DNA from 4 places in the Marinobacter sp. 1-3A genome. Region 3 is predicted to be linked to each of the others. Evidence: predicted binding sites of a transcription regulator. Region 3 holds the regulator's gene; each other region holds the start of a gene.

Region 1 (5,495 bases), on a different contig from region 3:
TTATGGATATTAATATTGTCGGTGTGCAACACCACAACGCTCGGCGACTCAAAGCCCGGGCTGGCAACACTCTTGAAACCAGCGCCATAAAACAGCTTGCGCACTTTGCGGCCCAATTCTTCCTGGCGCTGAAACAACAGGTCTGGGCCGGTTTTCAACGTTTCAAGCATGGCATCACGAAGGATAGCCAGGGTATCGGTGGGCATGGTGGCATGGTAGGCGTAGCTGCCGGATTCATAGGCCTGCATAATCTGCGACCATTTGCGTAGATCCCCGGCGAAACTGCTGCTGGTGGTTTCTTCTATCCGCGCAATCGCACGGTCGCTCAAGGTGATCAGGGCGGCGCAGGGTGAAGCGCTCCAGCCTTTCTGCGGCGCAGTAATAAGTACATCCACGCCACAGGCGGTGGTATCAACCCAGAGGGCACCGGAGGCTACGCAATCCAACACGAACAAGCCATTAACCTCTTTTACAGCCTCCCCAATGATTTTCAGATAGTCGTCTGGCAGCACGATCCCGGCAGCGGTTTCCACGTGAGGCACAAACACAACGGCTGGCTTTTCCGCCCTGATGCGCCCTGCAACTTCCTCGGCGGGTACAGGTGCAAATGCTGCCAGGGGTGAATCGTCAATAGCCCGTGCGGAGAGCACCGTCACGCGATCGGTGATTCGGCCTGCTTCCAGTATTTGCGTCCAGCGGTAGCTGAACCAGCCATTGCGGACTATCAGGCAGCCTTCATCATTGGCAAACTGGCGAGCCACGGCCTCCATACCAAAACTACCACCGCCGGGCACAATTACAGCGGCTTTGGCGTTGTACACGTGCCGCAAAGTGGAGGAAATATCCCGCATTATTTGCTGAAATGGCGCAGACATGTGGTTTAGCGAGCGATCATTGAATACCACGGAGTATTCCAGTAGCCCATCGGGGTCAACAGAAGGAAACAATTTGGACATGGGGCGTAGATTCCTTGCCTGGTGCAGTTTCTGGATGAATCATCTATGGTGTGAGTCTAACAAATCTGGCGTTATGCGCTTTATTTCTTACGTTTTCTGCAAGCCCACTTGTGGAACCCGACAAAAGCTTATAAATTGACCAAAGCGGCCAAGTTCCCGCTTTTTCTTTATTTATCCAGACAACACACCAGGTGAACCTGTGAGATCATTATTCTCAGCGTTTATTCCTTTCTATCATTCAAGCGCCCGCCGTCAGGCAGGCACTGCTGGTGTGTTGCCCGCTTTTCTCTTTTCTCGCTGAATCCGCTTTAAAAACGCCGGGTTCGGCGCCTGAATCCTGAAATTTTGAATTACTAATTATATTTTTTGGAGATAACTATGGCTGATATGCCGGCAGTATTGGTTGCTGAAGAAGATTTCAACCGTTTGACTACCCTGATCGAAAAACAGGGTGATTCCGATGTGGCAGAAGGTCTGGATGATGAACTGAGCCGCGCCACGCTTGTGCCGCTTGCAGAAATGCCAGCGCACGTAGTGACCATGAATTCAAAAGTGCGCTTTCAGAATGCAGATACCGGCCAGGAGCAGGAGCTGACTTTGGTCTACCCTCACGAAGTGGGCACTGGAGAAGGCAAGATTTCTATTCTGGCACCAGCTGGCTCGGCACTACTTGGACTTGCTGTGGGTGATTCCATTGAGTGGCCAATCCGTGGCCGCAACAACATCCACCTCAAAATCATTGGGGTTACCCGAGAGGGCTAATCGCCGGGTAATCGTTTGCGGGGGCAGCCTGAAAGGCTCGCCCCGTTAGCTATCCTTTCTGACCAACCGAAACTGCTCAATGGTTTCTCTGAGTGCTTCCGCCATTACCAGCAAATCACCTGCAATGCCTGCCGTTTCCTGAGCATCTGTTGCTGTCTGCTCGGCCGAGCGGCTGATTTCAATCACGTTCTGATTGATAATTTCAGACACATCGCTCTGTTCGTTCGCTGCGCTTTCCATTTCCTGGTTAAGTGAAGTGATTTCACGAACGGCCGACGCAATGGTTTGCAACTCGGTTTCTACTTTCAGAATGGCTTCTACCTCATGCCCTGCCATATCAGAGGCATGGCGCATGGTAGCCACACATTCGGTTACTTCGCTTTGAAGAGAGTTTATGGTTTTGCGGATTTCCTCTGTAGATACCTGAGTGCGTGATGCGAGCGCTCGAACCTCATCTGCAACCACTGAGAACCCACGCCCCTGCTCACCCGCTCTGGCAGCCTCAATAGCAGCGTTCAGCGCCAGCAGATTGGTTTGTTCCGCAATATTAGAGATTTCTTCCAACATCTTCGCCATCTGACTGGTACGTTCGTTCAAGTCCTCTATTCGTTTAGCGCCACTCTGTACTTCCGTGTTGAGCGTTTCAATACCCTCTACTGCTGTGCGCGCAAGTTGTTCACCGCTATTGGCAGATTCAGCCGTTTCCGCCGACTTTCGAGCTGTGTGGTTGGCATTCTCCCGCACTTGAACAGCCGATGCGGCCATTTCAGTGGTTGCGCTGGCAACCTGGTCTGTATTGTCTTTTTGAGCCGTGACTTCGCGGCCAGTAGTTTGGGCCTTTTCCGCAATGCTACGGGCCGCCCGCTCAACCTGCTCGGCGTTATCCATCACCGTGTGCATACTTTCACGGATTTTTGCCATCATGCGATTAAACGCAAGGGAAACAGTCCCAATTTCATCATTGCGCGATACATCCAGCTCAATCGTGAGATCAGAGTTTCCGGAAATCTCATCCATACTCATCTGGAGCCGACGTAAACGGGAGAACACCAGCCGATTCAAAACCAGCCCGGTCAGGAAGAATACTGCAACAAAGATGGCGATCTGAATACCGCCACTGGTAAGCAATTGCTGGTGCAAGCTGGCGTCGCTTTCAGCGAGAGAATAATCCACTCGAATCGCACCCAGCACATCCCCTTCCTGGGCTTGATGGCAACCCAGGCAATCCACACCTTGATAGTCTGATTGAGCAATAACCGGGTCAATTAACGTGTAAACACGCCCATTTTCATTGCTTGAGTAACGCTCAATTCTCTGGCCGTCCAGTGCTTTTCTATCGTCTGCATCACGTTTCTGCTCTGCCTGGGTACCGGTGCCAAACATCTGGTTCAGCTGATCGCTACGAATCACCCTCACATCCAGCACATCCGCAGGCGCCATCACCTTGTCCCGAAGCACATCACGGTTGCTGATGGTACCAGTCACCATCATGGTGTTCAGTCCGTCAAAATAGGACTTGGCAAGGCCATCCACGTATTTGTGACTGAACTCTTCCATGTGGTCGCGCTGGGCACTGGCACTATGGAGCACGGTAAAAACCAGGATGAGTGAAAACGCAGCTGCCAGGGCAGCGAGCAGCAGAAAACGAATGGAATATTGGTTTTTCATAGCGACTCAGTCAAAAGAACAATGAACACCAGGCTTTACCTGGCTCTTTCAAACATTCTATGTGGTTGACGGCAAAAGGACGGTTAACTTTATAGACATGCGTCAAATATTTACTGACTCAGATCAGAAGCACGTATTTTCAGTGGCTGGCCCGGAATGTGCTTATACCAGGAGACAGACGATAAATTTCTGGCGCGCTTGTGCGAGCCAGTGGAGGAATGCACGCCATGTCACTGCTGACATCTCTTATCCAGGCAAGCACCCGCTTTCAGCAAACTCTGGAGAAGCGCCCTGTTGCAAACGGGGCCGATGAACAAAAGGCCAAAGGCACAGCCAGTGCTGAGACATTGCAACCCTCAGGGCCGGGGGATGACCGTTTTACACCATCGGGAGAGCTTTTGACTGATGCCGGCAGGCCTAAATCCCGGAAGCTGCCCCTATCGGATTACAAGCAAACCGTAGGGCAGGATCTTGCCTTCATCAGGGAGACGCTGCGGCACAAACTTGCCGAATATAACCTGAACCCATCCCTATCGATAAGCGTCAACAAAAACGACAGCGGTAGGATTGAGGTGGGCGGCAACCTGGCAGAAGAAACCCGAAGTCGAATCGAGAAGGATTTGAATGTTAACAAAAACTTTGCGGATGCCTTTAGCCGGCTGAGCGTGAACGAGCCAACTCTGCACTTCATGGACAACGCCCTGAAACTCAGCCAAGCCTATGGGGTTAATAATTCACTGCTGGATACGCTGATCAGCGAAAACCAGCAATTCAACGGCTTGCAGGATCTCGTACACCGCTACGACACCCTGCGCCGCTCCGCTCCGACTGACCAATTTAACGTTGCAGCCAACCGGGGCGCTTACGCCTTCAACCTGAACACCCGAGCCTAAGCCCTACTGTTCAAACGGTGCCGGATCGCCTTTACCCACCCGGGTAACCTCCGGCACTTCACCGGTAAAGTTCACCACGGTGGTTGGCTCCATGCCACAGAAGCCGCCATCAATAATCAAATCAAGCTCGTGCTGTAGCGTATCCCGTATGTCGTAGGGGTCCGTCATGGGGTCAGTCTCACCCGGTAAAATCAGCGTGCTGCTCATAATAGGCTCGCCAAGCTCACCCAACAGATCCCGGACAATCGCATTATCAGGAACCCGCACACCAATTGTGCGACGCTTCGGGTTCAGCAGGCGCCTTGGCACCTCACTCGTTGCATCCAAAATAAAGGTATAAGGACCGGGCGTGAAGGTTTTCAGCAACCTGTACTGGGTATTATCCACCTTGGCATACACACCGATATCCGACAGATCCCGGCACACTAATGTGAAGTTATGCTTGTCATCCAGCTTTCGAATGCGCTTTATCTTGTCTGCTGCCGGTTTCTCACCCAAATGGCACCCAAGGGCATACCCGGAGTCGGTGGGGTAAACAATTACGCCACCAGCGCGAAGAATCTCAACCGCTTGCTTGATCAACCGCTTTTGCGGGTTTTCCGGATGAATCTGAAAAAACTGACTCATAAAAGCCCTCCGCTGTGTTTTTTAGCCATCTGAAGCCGCCGATTAAGCATCAGACTTGGAACCACCCATACAATTCGGTGACGTGGGTGCAACCTGACCCGTTGCCTCCCACTCCTCAGGAGAGTATAGATGCAACGCCAATGCATGCACGCCACCGGTCATCTCCAACTCCTCAGAAAGCACCTGATAAATAGCCTGATGCCGTTTAACCTTCATCTGCCCCGCAAAGGCCGGCGACACCATGGTCACCTTGAAGTGCGTCTCCGAATTAGGCGGCACGCTGTGCTTGTGACTCTCGTTCTCCACCTGAAGAATGCTGGCGTTGAACGCCTCATTCAACTTGGCTTCAATTGCATTCTGCATTTTCATTACTTTTTAACTCCACAGTTCGCTCTGTATGTAGTGGCGATATCTCTGAGCCTGAAGCCGACGCCCGCAGCCGCCACCTCCAGAGCAAACAGTCTACTACAGAACAAGCAGCCCCCGAACCTTGACACCCAACAACCAAACAGCCACATTCCCCACCACTCCAAATCCAGACAAAACCATACCCAAACATGCTCCTGTACATCGCCGAAAAACCCAGCCT
Region 2 (5,495 bases), on a different contig from region 3:
GGCCGGTTGCAGCAGCAGCGCGCAGATATTGAGGCCATGTAGGCATGGTGTCTGCGGGTAAGCGTTCCGGGGATGGCGGGGTGATCGCCATTCTTGGAGCGGGTTCTTTGGGGCGGCTTTGGGCCGCCCTTTTGCCTTCTGCTCTTTGTGGTTTCTTGCCTCGACTCTCTAATGATTTGTCTGAGCATGAATTTGGGCTTGGGGGGAGCTTCAGCCGTCAGGCGGGCCTCCCCGAAACACGCTGTGAATACGTCCTTGTACGCTCTGTTCCGCCATCCCTGGCTCCACAAGGTTTCGGGGAGGCCCGCCTGACGGCTTCGCCAAACTCTGGTGATGCCCGCATCCAGGTTAGTCTGCCTTGGCTTCAGTCAACTGAAGTATTGAGGCTGATGCTGGTAACAACTAAAGCTGGTGATACGCTTGCGGCTTTGAAAGCCTGGCTACCTCACATTCCAGCAGGCATACCCATCGTCTTATTTCAAAACGGTTTAGGCAGTCAGCAAGCAGTTGCTGAACGGTGGCCGGAGCGGCTGATTTTGGCTGCCAGCACTACCGAAGGCGCGAACCGCCCTTCCCCTGAAGTACTGGTTCACGCCGGAGCAGGAGATACCTGGGTGGGCGCGCTTACGGCTAGTGCCGCTGACCACACCGCGAGTGTTGTTCAGCAACTAGCTGAAACCGGCTTGCGGGTTCATGCTGAGGAGAACATTCTGCAGCGGCTTTGGCAGAAGCTGGTAGTGAATGCCGGGATAAATCCGTTTACAGCCCTGCTCGACTGCCCTAACGGAGACATTCTGAACTCACCTCTTTATCAGCAGAACATTGATGAGCTTTGCTCGGAGATATCTGTTTTGTTGGAAGCTGAGACCTCAGAAGCCATTGCGCCGGAGGTTCTTCGGGAGCGTATAGAAACTGTGGCGAGAAACACCGCCAGCAATACGTCTTCCATGCGCGCGGATGTTTTAGCGGGTCGTAAAACAGAGATTGACTATATCAACGGCTATCTAGTGCAATGCGGAAGGTGCCATAGCATTGCCACGCCGGTAAACCAAATGCTGACCGAACGAGTACAAGGTCTATAAGGCTTTTAACCAATCAGCTTAAACTACCAGGAGCAACATCATGGGCAACCGCCTTTCCAAGATTTACACCCGCACAGGTGACGATGGCACCACCGGCCTGGCCGATGGTAATCGTATTGCCAAAAACGCTCAGCGTGTTGAGGCAATGGGCATGGCCGATGAGTTGAACTGCCATATCGGCCTGTTGATCGAAACCCTGGACAGTGATGATGACATGCTGGAATCCATGCGCCGCATTCAGCATCACCTGTTTGATTTGGGTGGTGAGTTTGCGATTCCCGGAAGCAAGGCGATTACTGAAGATCATATTAGCTGGCTGGAAAATCTGCTGGATGAAATGAACGAGCCCTTGCCGCCTCTGAAGAACTTCATCCTGCCAGGCGGAAGCCCGGCTGCAGCTCAGTGCCACTTGGCCCGCGCCGTTTGCCGCCGTGCGGAGCGTGTAGTGGTAGCCCTCAGCCATGAGGATTCAATCAACCCTCTGGGACGCCAGTACCTGAACCGTTTATCAGACCTGTTATTCGTAGCTTCAAGGGTGTTAGCGCGCCGGGAAGGCGCTGAAGAGATTCTGTGGGATCAAAAGAAGTCGGGAATGTAGCGCTCACGCTGGGCGTAACATTGCACTCACCATAATCAGGCAAGGTGTGGCGCAAAGGCTCCGGAAACTGTGCGGAGCCAGGGATGGCGGAGCCAAGCGTACACGGACGTATTAACAGCGTGTTTCCGGAGCCTTTGCGCCACACCTGGCCGTCTTAAAAACTAAACCTTAAACGCCTCAACAAGCCTCTGCAAAGAAGCCGTCAAATCAGACATTTCCTGGGAAGAAGCCAGAGTCTCTTCAGCGTTCGCGGCAGTCGATGCACCCAACTCGCCAATGTGAGCAACGCTAGCATTCACATCTTTGGAAACTGCAGACTGCTCTTCAGCGGCCTGGGCAATCTGGTGGCTCATGTCCACAATCACCGAAATACCCTTGGCAATTCTGCTCAACGCCTCAGTAACCTCTGCCGACTTCTGAACGGTTGTCTGAGTAACGTCACGGCTATTGGTCATGGCCGCTACGGCATCTTTTACGCCACTCTGAAGTCGTGAAATCATGCCTTCAATTTCTTCGGTCGACTTATGAGTGCGCTGGGACAGCGAGCGCACCTCATCTGCAACCACCGCAAACCCACGCCCCTGCTCACCCGCACGGGCTGCTTCAATGGCAGCGTTCAAGGCTAAAAGGTTGGTCTGCTCAGCGATGGCTTTGATTTCAACCAAAACCTGACTGATGTTGTTGCTGTCTTCACTCACCCGGTTGATCACATCTACAGCGCCAGAAATCTCGGTCGCAAGACGGTTGATGGTTTCAACGGTATCGGAAACAACGCCGCGGCCAGTTTCCGTATCTTGCTCTGCAGCGGTGGCGCTGTCTGCAACCCGGTGGGCGCTTTCAGTAACCTCACTCACCGCCTCGACCATCTGGCTCATAGCCTCATTAATCTGGCCACTCTCGGCCATCTGATGCGTTACTGCTTCGCTGTTAGCGGCAGCCGTGTCCTTCACTCGCGTGGCCTGCTGATCAACTTCCTGTGTTGTCTGGCCTACAGAGCGTATCAGTTCAGCCATACGATCCGTCATATTGTTGAACTCACCCGTCAACTCACCAAGCTCATCGCGATTATCAAGGGAAATCCGGGTCGTCATGTCGCCAGCAGCAACCTTGCGCGCTGCTTCACTAAAGCGATTGATGGCAGTGCGCACAGACATGAAGAAGCCAACATAGAGATATACAACAAAAAGCAAAACAACAATCAGCGCGACTACTATGAGGCGACGCTGGCTTAGCTCTTGCTCCAGCCTGGCTCCCAGATTGGCATCGACCACATCAAACGCTGCATCTTTTAGCTCAACATAGCTCCCCAGCTTCGCAGAAATGCGCGAATCATAATCTGGCCATGCCATCTCCAGCCGCATTGGCGCAATAATATTAACTTCAAGCAACTCACGTGCGTTCAAAAGACTTTCATCAACATCTTTCAATGCAGTTCCCGCCGAGGCGGCAAACGCCGGCGACGCATCTGCCGCGAGGGTCAAGGCAGGCGAAAGCAGTGAACTACGATTAGTCAGCGCATCATATATTTCATTCAGATTTTCGCTGAGGGCATAACCTAACTGACCGTCAACAAGAGCGAACAGGCCATAGGAACGTGCCCGCCCCAATTCGCTGCGGGCATCTGGAAGAGTTTCACGGATAAGACCAAGAATGAGCAGGTTTTCCCTCGAGGCGCCTTGGCCCAAGCCTGACGTTTCTATCGTGGCGGGAATCAGTGCAAGCGCTTTCTGAACAAATTCCTGAAAATATTTAAACTGGGGATCAAAGTTGGTCTGATAGTTATCATCCCCACGAATGCTCTGCCACTCCGCTTTTAGCGCCTCTACCTGGTCGGCCCACGCCCCGGAGGTATCAAAAGAACGCGGCTCTGCAGTCAGGCTATCAAGAATAGAGCCTATTTCGCTGGCGATCTTGTCGGAAAGAGCTTTGAGACTAGCTTCATCTTTGGCTACTGCTGGCGCCCGATAATCCCGATAATCAATAGACGCGTCTACAAGGCGATCGATCTGGCGCAGCTGTTCAAGACCCTCTACACCCCGGGTCATGGTCGCGACCGAGCGGTTGAGTTCTGTCATCACAAGCCAGGACAACCCACCAATCGGGAGGAGGAACAGGATGCTGATCAGGCTGAACTTGTACAGCATCGGCAACCGGTTCATCAGTGCTACTGCGGGATTAATGAGTTGCTTCACATCGACCCTCTCTTTGAAATGCAAACAAATGAATGCATGTTCTGTTCTTATTATCGCCCAAACAGGGGGAAACTTAAGTAATTTTTATTATCCAACCAGGTTTCAGACAACGCCTGCGATTACGAGCAAAGCAAGTGCGCAAATCCAGACCAGCATACTCCGGCTGAGCAGGTCCCTCACCGCACTCAAACTGCGGCCACCAAAGCTGGCCCACTCATCCTGGTGAATCCGGGAAAAGCGGGCTGGATCAAGCGCATACCCGGTTAACGACCCATTGGCGGAAATCATGAGCACCTCTGACGCCTTTTTCGTGACACCCGCCATCGCAGCTCTGGATTCACGCAGCCAGCCCGACAAGTCACCGGCAATCCCAAAAGTTATTGACAGCATTCTTACCGGCACCCAGCTAAACCATTCACATGCTTTGGTATACCATGGCCTGGCGCCTGCCTGCGGCCACTGCTCAGACAGTGCGACTAATCCCCGCACAAAAATTGCCAGGCCTATGCCTCCCACCACATACCAGAATGCAATTAGGAAGAAACGCTGAAAAACTGCCAGCATCAGTGCTTTGGATAAGGCAAGGTGCATGATTTCTGGTGATGCGGCAGCGCCCCGCTCGTTCGCAGGCAGCCGCTCCTGTATAAAGTGCCAGGCAGCCTGCATGTCGCCCTTCCGCCAAGCTTCCGCATAAGGCTCAAGCACTTGCCGCCAGCCAGGCGACCCCATAAGTAGCACAAGCACCAGAATTTCCAGCGGGTAGGCAGCAAGCCGCCAGCCGTATAGCCCCAGTGCATATATGCCCAAGGCAGCGAGCAGTGCTGGTACGACGATCAAAAAAAGGCCAGCCCCAATACTTGATTCGCGTCCTGCTTTAACAACGGTGCCCTGGCGAAACCAGCGCCGCCAGAGTTCATCCCCGGATATCGCATTCAGGCTATCAAGCCGCCTGCGAACCAGGTAGGCAATGAGAAATACCACCAGAATCATCTAAACAGCTCCTTTGGGAGACAGTTCAGCACTGTTTTTGTCCAGTCTGAACTGCATGCAGAGACGCCTGAAAGTGTTGCCAGTCAAATGCAGGCCCAGGGTCTGTCTTGCGACCGGGCGCAATATCACTGTGGCCAGTAATGCGGTTGTTGGTTATATCGGGCCAGGCAGAACCGATCACTACCGAGATTTCTGCCAACGCCCGATACTGCTCAGCCGTGTAAGGAATGTCGTCTGCGCCTTCAAGCTCAATTCCAATAGAGAAGTCGTTGCACTCTTCTACACCCTCAAAGCAAGATCGCCCCGCGTGCCAGGCTCTTTCCAACAGGCTGACAAACTGAACCAGGCTGCCATCCCTGCGAATCAGTGCGTGAGCTGACACGCGCATCCCGGCAATTGTTGCGAAGTAGGGATGCAAATCCGGATCCAGGCAATTGGTGAAGAAGTCTTCAATATAGGTGCCACCAAACTCGCCGGGCGGCAAGCTGATATTGTGCACTACCAGAAGGCTTATGGTGGTGCCTTCCGGGCGAGGGCCGTAGTTCGGCGAAGGGCACCAGCGAGCAGATTCAAGACGCCCGGTTTCGCGAAGCGTCTCTATGTTTTCGCTGCAAATGGTCGTACTAACATGAT
Region 3 (5,495 bases):
GGGCTAACCAGTACAGACAGAGGCTATCAGGAACAATTGGCAGAATTGGCCCGTAGCCATCACAGCATCCGGACGCACCTGGTTGTTTCGGCAACCAGCCAGCCGCGTATTATGAAATCCGTCTGGCATTGCTATAAGATGGCAGGTCTTACAGGCTGCGTGATGACGAAGATTGACGAAGCCCTGACTCTGGGCGAATCTTTGGGCTTTGTGATGGAAACCGGGCTGCCGGTTGCCTACTACACTGATGGGCAAAAGATCCCGGGGGATCTGCATCATGCTGAAGCCGTTCCGCTCGTACGCTTGGGAGTCGAGCGTCTGAAAATGCTTCAGCAACAGGCGGCGGCAGAGAAAATGCCTGATACAGAGCGCCCGCGGGAAATCGCATGAGGCTGTGAAAATCTGAGTTGTATCCGGTTATGAACCATATCCGGTTAATCCTGGCGAGAGATTATAAACAGTATGAGCAAAGCACATCCGGTACAGGTGATCGCGGTTTCCGGCGGCAAGGGCGGGGTCGGCAAGAGTAACATTTCAGTTAATCTTGGCATCGCTCTGGCGCAAAAAGGCAGGCGCGTTGTGCTGCTTGATGCCGATCTTGGCCTGGGGAATCTTGATGTGCTGCTCGGGGTAACCGCCAATCGTACCTTGCAGGACGTGTTGGCAGGAGAGTGTGACCTCAGAGACGTTCTGGTAAATGGTCCGGGCGGGATTAAAATCGTTCCGGCATCTTCCGGAACCCAGCGCATGACCCAGCTCAGCCCCATGGAGCATGCCGGCCTGATTAACGCATTCAGCGAGTTGGGCGATCAAATTGATGTGCTGATTATCGATACGGCGGCCGGTATTTCCGAGTCTGTTGTGAGCTTTTTGCGGGCCTCGCAAGAGCTGTTGCTGGTGGTGTGCGATGAGCCCACATCCATCACAGATGCTTACGCCCTGATTAAACTGATGAACCGTGATTACGGTACCAACCGCTTCCGCATTCTCGCCAATCAGGTGAGCAGTGAGCAGGAAGGCCGCCATTTGTTTGAAAAAATAACCCGGGTAACCGAACGATTTCTCGATGTGGCACTACAATATGTGGGTATGGTGCCTTACGACGAAGCTGTGAAGAAAGCCGTTCAGCGCCAGAAAGCCGTGCTGGATGCATACCCTCGAGCCAAAGCGTCGCTTGCGATCAAGGCACTGGCTGACAAGGTAGAAAGCTGGCCACTGCCTTCATCACCCCGCGGACACCTGGAATTTTTTGTGGAGCGGCTCGTCGAAGTCTGAAACGGATCCCGTAAAAAATAAAACCGGATGCATGACATTGGCGAAAAACCTGGGAATTTATCATCAGGCTGGTGTGAAAAGTCCCTCGGACCTCATAGAGACTCACGCCCCCCTGGTAAAGAAAATCGCACTTCATCTTTTAGCGCGGCTACCGGCCTCGGTGCAGCTCGACGACCTTATGCAGGCGGGTATGATCGGGTTGCTGGAGGCCGCCCAGCGCTATAGTTCAACCAAGGGCGCAACCTTTGAAACCTATGCCGGAATTCGCATCCGAGGGTCTATGGTGGATGAAATCCGCAAAGGCGACTGGGTGCCGCGCTCTGTTCACCGAAACGCTCGTCGGGTTGCCCGTGCAATCAAGGAAGTAGAAGACCGGGAGGGCCGTGAAGCCCAGGACTTTGAAGTGGCGGAAGAGCTCGATATGTCTCTTTCCGAATATCATGCCACTCTGGCCGATGCTAACAGCGGACGGCTTTTTAGTCTTGATGAGCTCAATGAATCCGGTGAGCTGCCGATAGAAGAAACAGAGGCCCGGGATAATCCGTTGGATGATCTCACATCTGATTCTTTCCGCAGCAGCCTTGCGGCGGAGATTGAGCTGCTTCCGGAGCGGGAAAAGCTTGTACTGAGCCTGTATTACACGGAGGAACTGAACCTCAAAGAGATTGGCGCTGTTTTGGGAGTCAGCGAAAGCAGGGTCAGTCAGATTCACAGTCAGGCCGCGTTGAGATTGCGTGGAAGACTTTCCGAGTGGCGCCTTGAGGAACACAGCTAGGCGTGGCTTGAGACTTCAGGGTTCTGATGAAGTGTAGTATTTGGTAACCGATGCTTTACAAGCGCGATAAAGATCAGACAATACATGGTTAAATCAGCGGCCTGCTACACTTTAAGCGCAAAGGTCAAAACGAATTCCGGGTCTTAATAACTGGAGGTCCCTTTGGACAAAAATATGAAAATTCTCATTGTGGATGATTTCTCCACAATGCGACGGATCATCAAAAACCTGCTCCGTGATCTTGGCTTCACCAACACCGATGAAGCGGACGACGGAAATACAGCTTTGCCTATGTTGAAAAGCGGTAAGTACGACTTCCTTGTGACAGATTGGAACATGCCGGGAATGTCTGGCTTTGATCTGTTGAAGGCAGTGCGGGCAGATGAAAACCTGAAAACCCTTCCTGTTTTGATGGTTACCGCCGAAGCCAAGCGCGACCAGATTGTTGCAGCGGCTCAGGCTGGCGTGAATGGGTACGTAGTAAAACCGTTCACTGCTGCCGTTCTAAAAGAAAAAATCGAGAAGATTTTTGAACGAATTCAGTAACCGGAAATTGGATGGGGCGTATGAGCGATAAAAAAAAGATCCATCGGGATCTTGAGCCAGAAGTGACCGAAAAGCTCCGGCACCAGGCAGCAGAGCTCGCCCAAAGTGTGGAAGGCGGCGATTATGCCCGAGCGATGAACCTGATTAATGAGTTAAGCGAAGTCAGGGATCAGAGCCTTTATCGTGAAGTTGGCCGTTTGACACGAACGCTTCATGAGGCAATCCGCAACTTCCAGATTGATCCGCGCAGCCAGGAACAAAAAGAGGTGCTGTCTTTGATGACAGACGCATCCGACAGACTGGCGTACGTTGTTCAAATGACAGGTCAGGCTGCCAATCGCACTATGGACCTGGTTGAAGAGAGCATGCCTCTCGCTCAGACACTCCGTGAAGAAGCCTCGTCATTGAGCGAAGAATGGCAGCGGTTGCGGCGCCGGGAAATGCAGCCGGCTGAGTTTCGTGAACTTTATGGCCGTATAGATACCTTTTTTCTTAGCGTTACCAATGATGCGGACACACTTTACAGCAGTCTTTCCGAAATTCTGCTGGCGCAGGATTTTCAGGATCTGACGGGCCAGGTAATACAGCGGGTGACGGCTTTGGTGAAGGAGGTTGAGGAACAGATGCTCAGCCTGGTGGTTATGGCGAGCCACGTTGATCAGCTTACCGGCACAGTACACCAGATTGAAAATCAGGAAGTCTCCGCCGAACAGGGCGTAGGGCCGCAAATGAAGGCTGAAGAACGCGAAGATGTAGTCTCGGGACAAAATGACGTAGACGATCTGTTATCCAGTCTCGGTTTCTGAACAGAAGAGGTTAGCCCATGGCGTTTGATGCCGATGATGAGATCCTGCAAGACTTCCTGGTAGAGGCCGGGGAGATTCTTGAGAAGCTGTCGGAACAGCTTGTTGATCTTGAGCAACATCCAGACGACAGTGATCTGCTCAACGCCATATTTCGTGGATTCCATACCGTAAAGGGTGGTGCAGGCTTTTTGCAGCTTGACGCTTTGGTTAACTGCTGCCACTCCGCCGAGAACGTGTTCGATATACTGCGCAACCATAAACGCGCGGTGGATTCCGAGCTGATGGACGTTGTGCTGGAAGCTTTGGATCATGTGAATGCCATGTTCGAGCAAGTGCGTAACAGGGAAGAGCTGACGCCTGCGCCGGACGAACTGATTGCGGCACTGGATGCTCTTGCACTGCCCCAGGTTGCTGGCGAGCCGGTGAGCAACCAGTCTGTAGACGTTCCTGCTGCCCCTGAAAGCGATCAGGATGGTGGCGATATTACCGATGAAGAGTTTGAACAATTACTGGATGCGTTGCATGGCGATGCTCCCGTAACGGGCGCCTCCGATAGCTCCGCCCCCGACCAATCCCCAGCCAACAGCAGCGGCTCAGCTGACGAAATTACAGATGATGAGTTTGAAGCCCTGCTTGATGAGCTGCATGGCAAAGGCAAGTTTGCCGCGAAACCACCCGCAGATGATGCCCAGACGACAGGTGGTGCCGGCCCTGAAAAGGGCGGTGATGGTGAGCTGATCACTGACGACGAATTTGAAAAACTGCTCGACGAGCTGCATGGCAAAGGTGGCAGCCCAACCACCGGTGGCTCCGGGCCAGCGCCAGCGAAGTCGCCGCAGCCGAAAGCCGAGCCTGCGAAAGTTGTGCCTGAAAAAGCGCCAGCCAGTAAACCGGCCCCTCCCAGAGAGCCGGCTCCAGTGGCAGAAACCACTGTGCGTGTCGATACCAAACGCCTCGATGACATCATGAACATGGTGGGCGAGTTGGTACTGGTGCGAAACCGGCTCCAGAGACTTGGCTCCGACAGTGAAGACGAGCACATGCACAAGGCGGTATCAAGCCTTGATGTAGTGACCACAGATCTGCAGGCTGCAGTCATGCAAACTCGCATGCAGCCGATCAAGAAAGTATTCGGCCGCTTCCCGCGGGTTGTTCGCGATCTCGCCCGGGGCATGAAGAAAGAAGTGAATCTGGTGATGATTGGCGAAGACACCGATCTCGACAAAAACCTTGTTGAGGCCCTATCGGATCCCCTTGTTCACCTGGTGCGAAATTCTGTTGACCACGGTATCGAAACGCCAGATGTGCGTGAAAAGGCTGGCAAGCCCCGGCAGGGCACCGTCACCCTCTCTGCCGAGCAGGAAGGGGATCATATCCTCCTGTCTATCGATGATGATGGTGCAGGTATGGACCCGGAAGTGCTGCGCCGCAAAGCCGTGGAGAAAGGGATTTACGATCAGGACGCTACCGATCGCCTCACGGACACAGAGTGTTTCAACCTGATTTTTGCCGCCGGGTTTTCGACGAAAGAGCAGATTTCTGATGTGTCCGGCCGCGGTGTGGGCATGGATGTGGTGAAAACCAAAATAAATCAGCTCAACGGTCAGCTCAGCATTGTTTCTGCCTTGGGCAAGGGTTCTCGCATCATCATCAAGGTGCCCCTGACTTTGGCGATTATGCCCACCTTGATGATCAAGCTTGGTGATCAGTCTTTTGCTCTGCCGCTGGTGAATGTGGTGGAGATATTCCATTTGAATCTGACACGTACCAATGTAGTAGATGGCCGTGAGTGCATTGTTGTGCGGGACAAGGTGTTCCCGCTTTTCCATATAAAGCGCTGGCTGGTGAAAGGGTCTAATGCCGTAACAGGTCCCGAAAGTGGGCATGTTGTGATCGTTGCCATGGGCACCAGTAAGGTTGGGTTTGTTGTTGACCAGCTCGTCGGTCAGGAAGAGGTGGTTATCAAACCTCTCGGACGAGGATTGCAAGGCACACCGGGTATGGCAGGAGCAACAATTACCGGTGATGGTCGTATCGCGCTGATTATTGATGTTCCCAGCTTGCTGCAGCATTACAGCTGATTTTTTACGCGC
Region 4 (5,495 bases), on a different contig from region 3:
TGGACGCCGCCGCAGACAACCTGATTGCCAACAAATTCCGTGGCAGCGGGCAAACCTGCGTGTGCGCAAACCGGATCTTCGTGCACGAAAAGGTGATGGACGCCTTTGGTACGAAGCTTGCGGAGCGGGTGAACAAAATGACTGTTGGGGATGGCATCGCAGGTGATGTTGATATTGGTCCACTGATTAATAAAGCCGGCTTCGACAAGGTAAAACGCCACTTGGAAGACGCCTTGAACAAAGGTGCTGCCCTGGTTGCGGGCAAGCAGCCTGGTGATCTGGGTGAGGGCCACCTGTTTTTCCCGCCAACGGTTATTTCCGGCGTCACTCCGGATATGTGCTGTTCACGGGAAGAAACCTTCGGGCCCCTGGTGCCTATGGCCAGTTTCCGCACCGAGGAAGAGGTTATCGAGGCGGGTAACGATACTGAATTCGGCCTGGCTTCCTACGTGTTCACGGCAGATGCGGAGCGTGCCCAGCGGGTAGCTGCAGGTTTGCGGTTTGGGCACGTGGGTTGGAATACAGGTTCAGGGCCTACGCCTGAGGCGCCATTCGGCGGCATGAAGGCATCTGGAATCGGCCGCGAAGGCGGGCTTGAGGGGTTGTTCGAGTTTGTCGAAGCGCAAACGATACCGAGGGGGTTCTGATCTCTGGGCAGTCCTTTTAAACACAGAAGGCGAGCCAATGGCTCGCCTTCTGTGTTTTCGGCAACTGTTTAAGGTGTAAATATAACCTTAACAGAACTGTCTACATCGGCTTCATCAATGTAGCCGATGCTGCCTGGCGTCGATGAAACCCGCGCTTTCATTGCTGCGGCATTGTTTACTTCGGCGGGCGGTTGGCCACGGCCGGTAAACACCTGCTTGGACCAGAAGGCCTTGAGCTGGGCATCGTTGCGCCCGGTGATCTTGTCGTGGAACTGAGCGCGCACCGCGTCGCCACTGGCCATTTCAAATGTTGTGGCTTTCTGTCCGTCGGGCAGTTCATTACTGCGATTAAGGTACAGATCGCGCACTTGATTTTCGGTGATGCTGTCTGGGCCAGCACTGTGGCCGATCACTACAACATCGGCCAGAGCAAGGGGGCTAACCAGCAAGCTGGCCGCAAACATCAGGCTTAGCTTTTTCATAGGGGCCTCCGTTAAAACGCCGAGTCGAGTTTCAGGGTGTAGACGTTGGTGCTGTTTTTGCCAGCTGGCAGAACGTAAGCAGCATCCAGTCCTCCTGCAGCATTCTCAAAGCCGGTTACGTGAGTAACGTCCCCTTTGATTGCAACACCTGGTGTGATGTCCCAGCGTGCACCAATACTGTATTCGTCTCTCCGGGTGTTCAAAGCTGGTCCGAGAAAGGTGCGGTCGTCGTTATCCGTACTTTCGATCCAGCCAATTACCGCGTAGGGGGTTACGCTGCCAAACCGACGACCCACGGAAACGTATGCAGAGTCTGTATCTGCAAATTCTCCGTCGATTTTTGCCCGCGTTACTTCCGAGATAACCTGCCAGATGCCATCGTCATAGCCCAGGCCTAAGCCCAGGAACAAGGCTCGTTCACCATCTGAAAGGGCATACTCATGTACGCCATCCTGGTTAAGGTCAATATCAATGTTGACCTGAGCTGTTCCGACAATCGCTCTTGCAGTCCAGACATAGTCAGTCCACGAGAGAGTGGTGCCGAAAACGTTCCTCAATTCTGAAGGCCCAGTGGTTCCTTCTTCATCGGTGAATCCGGTGAAGAGCTGGCCTGTAACGGCTGAGTTGTCCAGATTCATTGTGTAGGTTGCATCTGCCCCTACATAGCTTTTTATAGAAATTGGGCCGTAAACGCTTTGTGGTGGCCGAGCCCAAGGCTGGGAGTAGCCCACTTCCAGGGAGTCGGAATACATGAACAGCGGCAGGCGCATTTTACCTGCACGGAGCTGCAGGTTGTTTATGGGGCGGTAGCTCAGGTAGGCCCACTCAACTACGGGGTCCCAGTCCTCTGCGCCGCGCCCTACCAGCTGGAAAACTGCCTGGCTCTTGTCAGAAACGTCAAACGTTCCTTGCAGAGCGAACAGGCTCAGATCTGCCACGCTGGTCTTTTCGGTTATACCGTCAAATCCCGCATCGTTGCTGGATTTTGCCACACCGGTGCTGAAGAAACCGTTGAAACGAACACGGTCATTCTTGGCGGTATTCACCTGCTGTTGCATGGAGTCCAGCTGCTGTTGCATGCGCGCCAATGTGTCTTCTGTGCTTTGGGCCGAAACGGAGCCCGCAGCAATGGCCAGAGCCAGCGGTGCGAAATGTAGAAATTTCTTCATAAGGAATTGGTCCGTACGTCTTTTGTGGTTAATTTACACGCGGAACTGGCTGGCAACGGTTTGCAGGCCGTTGCTGACGCTCTGAATATCGCGACTGACGTTATCCAGCTCATCGGTGCTTTCCATGACTGCCTCGGCATTCCGGTGCATGTCCGTCATGTAAGTGGTTACTTCGTTAAATGTCGTGCTTTGTTCGTAGGTGGCAGCAGCAATCTGTTCATTCAGCTCACTGATCTGCTGCACGTTTTGCAGAATGCGGGACAAAATCTCACCGGATTCAGTGGTCGCTTCCACGCCCTCATGGGCTTTATTTACACTGGCTTTCATGGAGGTAACCGCTGAAGACGACAGCTTGGAGAGCTCTGAAATTACACCCTGAATTTCTTCCGTTGCTTTGTGGGTACGTACTGCAAGCCCACGCACCTCGTCAGCAACCACTGCAAAGCCGCGGCCATGTTCGCCGGCACGCGCTGCCTCAATCGCGGCGTTCAGAGCCAGCAGGTTGGTTTGTTCTGCAACGGTTTGAATGGTGTCCAGCAAACCCCCGACCCGGGCAGAGAACTCGTCGAACTGATTCACCAGACCAGCGGTATTCTCAATGTCGCTGACCAACTCGCGGATGGTGGCCACATTTTTCTGTACTTTTTCCTGGCCCGATTGGGCGAAGCGCGCTGCGTCCTGGGTCTGGTCCGAGGCGCTGGAAGCAAAACCTGCTACTTCTTCAACACTTTTTACCAGTTCATCCACAGAGTTACGGGTAGAAGAAATTGCCTGTGCCTGGCTGCTGATGCGCTCAAGGTTGGCCCGGCTGGCATCGGTCAGGTGGCCTGTTGCTGTGTTCAGTCCATTCACGTCATCGCTGATAGTGGCAAATGATTTATGCAGCTTGGCAACGAACAGGTTGAATTGATTAACCAGTTCCCGGAGTTCATCCCGGCCTTCATAGTTCAGGCGACGAGTCAGGTCGCCTTCGCCAGAGGCCATGTTCTTCAGGGAGTCGATAATCTGGGTAAGGCTGGTGGAGATGGAACGACCGATCACCAGGCTTATTGCGATCAGCACTACAACGGTAGTGACAAGAATAATCAGCGCCAGAGTTTGGGCATTTGTTGAGGCTTCAGCGGTTTCCGAAATGGCGCCCTGGAACCGTGCACGATTGTTTTCAAGCATGGCGTTCAGGCCAGCCTGCAGTTGCTCCAGACGGGCTGCGTTACGGGCTGCGTCGTCGCCAATGCGTGTGAAGTCCGCTGTGCCGTCGATAATGGAGGTGGCAAGGCGGGACGCGTTGTCGTAGTAGTTGTCGAGGTCCCGGCTCAGCTTTTGAATATTGCTGGCTTGGGCGGGGCTCAATTCCGCAATTTTTTCCAGGTTGGTCGCAATGGTGTCTCGGTAGGCCTGGGTTGCTTCCAGCTGCTGGTCGTCCCCCGTGGTAACCGCACCACTGATTTGTTGCTCCATCAGCTTTAGCTGGCCTTCATTAATAGTGGTCAGTTCCAGCGTCGGATAAAGGCGATCTTTTACCTCGCTCAGGCGTTCAGAGTTGGAGCGTTCTGTTATAAACGCGAAGCCCTGACTGATGACAAATGCGAGGATGGCAATGCTGACCAGTAAGCCAAGCTTTTGTGAGATTTTAAGTGATGACAGCATAGTCTTTTCCTGACGGAACAACCCAATGTGGCGGAATCAGCATATAGGTTGCTATTAGTAGGCGAAATGGTGATTGTGTTTCGTGCTGTTATGTTCTGTTGTCGGCTGATTTTGCAGTAACTTTATAGTAAGGCGAGTCTAAAATGTTAAGCCATCGATCGGGATCGGGGCAGGCTCGGTCACGACTTGTTATAATCTTCGGCCAGAATTCCCCATTCTCCGGACTACAGTGATTTCCCCATGGATGTCTCCCACATTATAGATTCCCTGAATGATGCCCAGCGTGAGGCAGTTACGGCACAGAATGACCACTTGCTGGTGCTGGCGGGTGCCGGCAGTGGCAAGACCCGGGTGCTGGTGCACAGGATTGCGTGGTTGATGCAGGTGGATCGGGTTCCGCCTACGGGGATTCTGGCGGTCACCTTTACCAACAAAGCTGCCAAAGAGATGCGTTGCCGCATCGAGGAGATGATGAATATTCCGTCTCGGGGCCTTTGGTTTGGCACCTTCCACGGTATTGCTCACCGGCTGTTAAGGGCGCATTCGAAGGATGCCGGGCTGCCGGAGAACTTCCAGGTACTGGACAGCGATGATCAGCTGCGCATGGTCAAACGGGTAATGCGGGAAGCCCAGATTGATGAAAGTCAGTTTCCACCCAAGCAGGCTCAATGGTTTATCAGCAGCCAGAAAGACGAAGGTTTGCGGGCCGACCACATTCAGGAAAATCCGGGAGACCATTTCACCTCCACCATGGTGAAGGTATACCGCCGCTACGAAGAACTGTGCCAGCAGAGTGGACTTGTGGATTTTGGCGAGCTATTGCTTCGCTCCCATGAACTCTGGCTGCACCGGCCGGAAATACTGGCCCATTATCAACAGCGCTTTCAGCATATTCTGGTGGACGAGTTTCAGGACACCAACACAATTCAGTACGCCTGGCTGCAGGTTCTTGCGGGTAATCGTGTACCACTGACTGTGGTGGGCGATGACGACCAGTCCATTTACGGCTGGCGTGGCGCAAAAATAGAGAATATCCAGCAGTACCAGAGGGATTTCCCGAATTCCCGGCTGGTGCGGCTGGAACAGAACTACCGTTCCACTCAATTGATTCTGAAAGCCGCTAACGCCGTAATTGCCAACAACCAGGGCAGGCTCGGTAAAGAGCTTTGGACAGATGGCGTGGAAGGTGAGCCCATCAGTCTGTACGCAGCATTCAACGAGCAGGACGAAGCCAACTATATCGCCGATAGCATCTCCAGCTGGGTCAATGAAGGCAACCTGCGTAGCGAATCCGCCATCTTGTACCGCTCCAACGCCCAATCCCGGGTGCTGGAAGAATCCCTGATGCGCCAGGGCATACCTTACCGCGTATATGGCGGCCTGCGCTTTTATGATCGCCAGGAAATCCGCAACGCCTTGGCTTATCTGCGCTTGGTGCATTATCGCCGTGATGATGCGGCTTTTGAGCGCGTGGTGAACTTGCCCACTCGCGGCATAGGCGCCAAAAGTCTGGCCGAGCTGAGGGAGTACGCAACCAGCCAGAGTATTTC

The links. The regulator FliA, encoded in region 3, starts transcription of late flagellar genes. The targets are predictions, from matches to a motif close to CTAAAGTTTNNNNNNNNNNNGCCGNTAA.
Region 1: the regulator FliA is predicted to act here: its motif matches at 3,452-3,479, upstream of FE848_RS13580 (methyl-accepting chemotaxis protein).
Region 2: the regulator FliA is predicted to act here: its motif matches at 3,923-3,950, upstream of FE848_RS18905 (methyl-accepting chemotaxis protein).
Region 4: the regulator FliA is predicted to act here: its motif matches at 4,044-4,071, upstream of FE848_RS08240 (methyl-accepting chemotaxis protein).

What each region holds. Positions count from the first base shown of each region.
Region 1 covers NZ_VCGZ01000008.1:141,070-146,564, reverse strand. Annotated here, with positions in the region: gene FE848_RS13590 (aminotransferase class V-fold PLP-dependent enzyme) at 1-956, opposite strand, end outside; gene rnk (nucleoside diphosphate kinase regulator) at 1,335-1,718, shown strand; gene FE848_RS13580 (methyl-accepting chemotaxis protein) at 1,764-3,386, opposite strand; gene FE848_RS13575 (hypothetical protein) at 3,614-4,279, shown strand; gene FE848_RS13570 (L-threonylcarbamoyladenylate synthase) at 4,283-4,906, opposite strand; gene FE848_RS13565 (BolA family protein) at 4,949-5,275, opposite strand; gene FE848_RS13560 (DNA topoisomerase 3) at 5,464-5,495, shown strand, end outside.
Region 2 covers NZ_VCGZ01000009.1:64,190-69,684, reverse strand. Annotated here, with positions in the region: gene FE848_RS14120 (valine--tRNA ligase) at 1-42, shown strand, start outside; gene FE848_RS14115 (ketopantoate reductase family protein) at 45-1,082, shown strand; gene FE848_RS14110 (cob(I)yrinic acid a,c-diamide adenosyltransferase) at 1,123-1,680, shown strand; gene FE848_RS18905 (methyl-accepting chemotaxis protein) at 1,842-3,872, opposite strand; gene FE848_RS14100 (histidine kinase) at 3,975-4,862, opposite strand; gene ampD (1,6-anhydro-N-acetylmuramyl-L-alanine amidase AmpD) at 4,888-5,495, opposite strand, start outside.
Region 3 covers NZ_VCGZ01000001.1:563,153-568,647, reverse strand. Annotated here, with positions in the region: gene flhF (flagellar biosynthesis protein FlhF) at 1-390, shown strand, start outside; gene FE848_RS02535 (MinD/ParA family protein) at 463-1,275, shown strand; gene FE848_RS02530 (RNA polymerase sigma factor FliA) at 1,307-2,050, shown strand; gene cheY (chemotaxis response regulator CheY) at 2,213-2,596, shown strand; gene FE848_RS02520 (protein phosphatase CheZ) at 2,617-3,402, shown strand; gene FE848_RS02515 (chemotaxis protein CheA) at 3,420-5,483, shown strand.
Region 4 covers NZ_VCGZ01000004.1:220,595-226,089, reverse strand. Annotated here, with positions in the region: gene FE848_RS08255 (NAD-dependent succinate-semialdehyde dehydrogenase) at 1-647, shown strand, start outside; gene FE848_RS08250 (phosphate ABC transporter substrate-binding protein) at 716-1,129, opposite strand; gene FE848_RS08245 (hypothetical protein) at 1,141-2,298, opposite strand; gene FE848_RS08240 (methyl-accepting chemotaxis protein) at 2,332-3,945, opposite strand; gene uvrD (DNA helicase II) at 4,186-5,495, shown strand, end outside.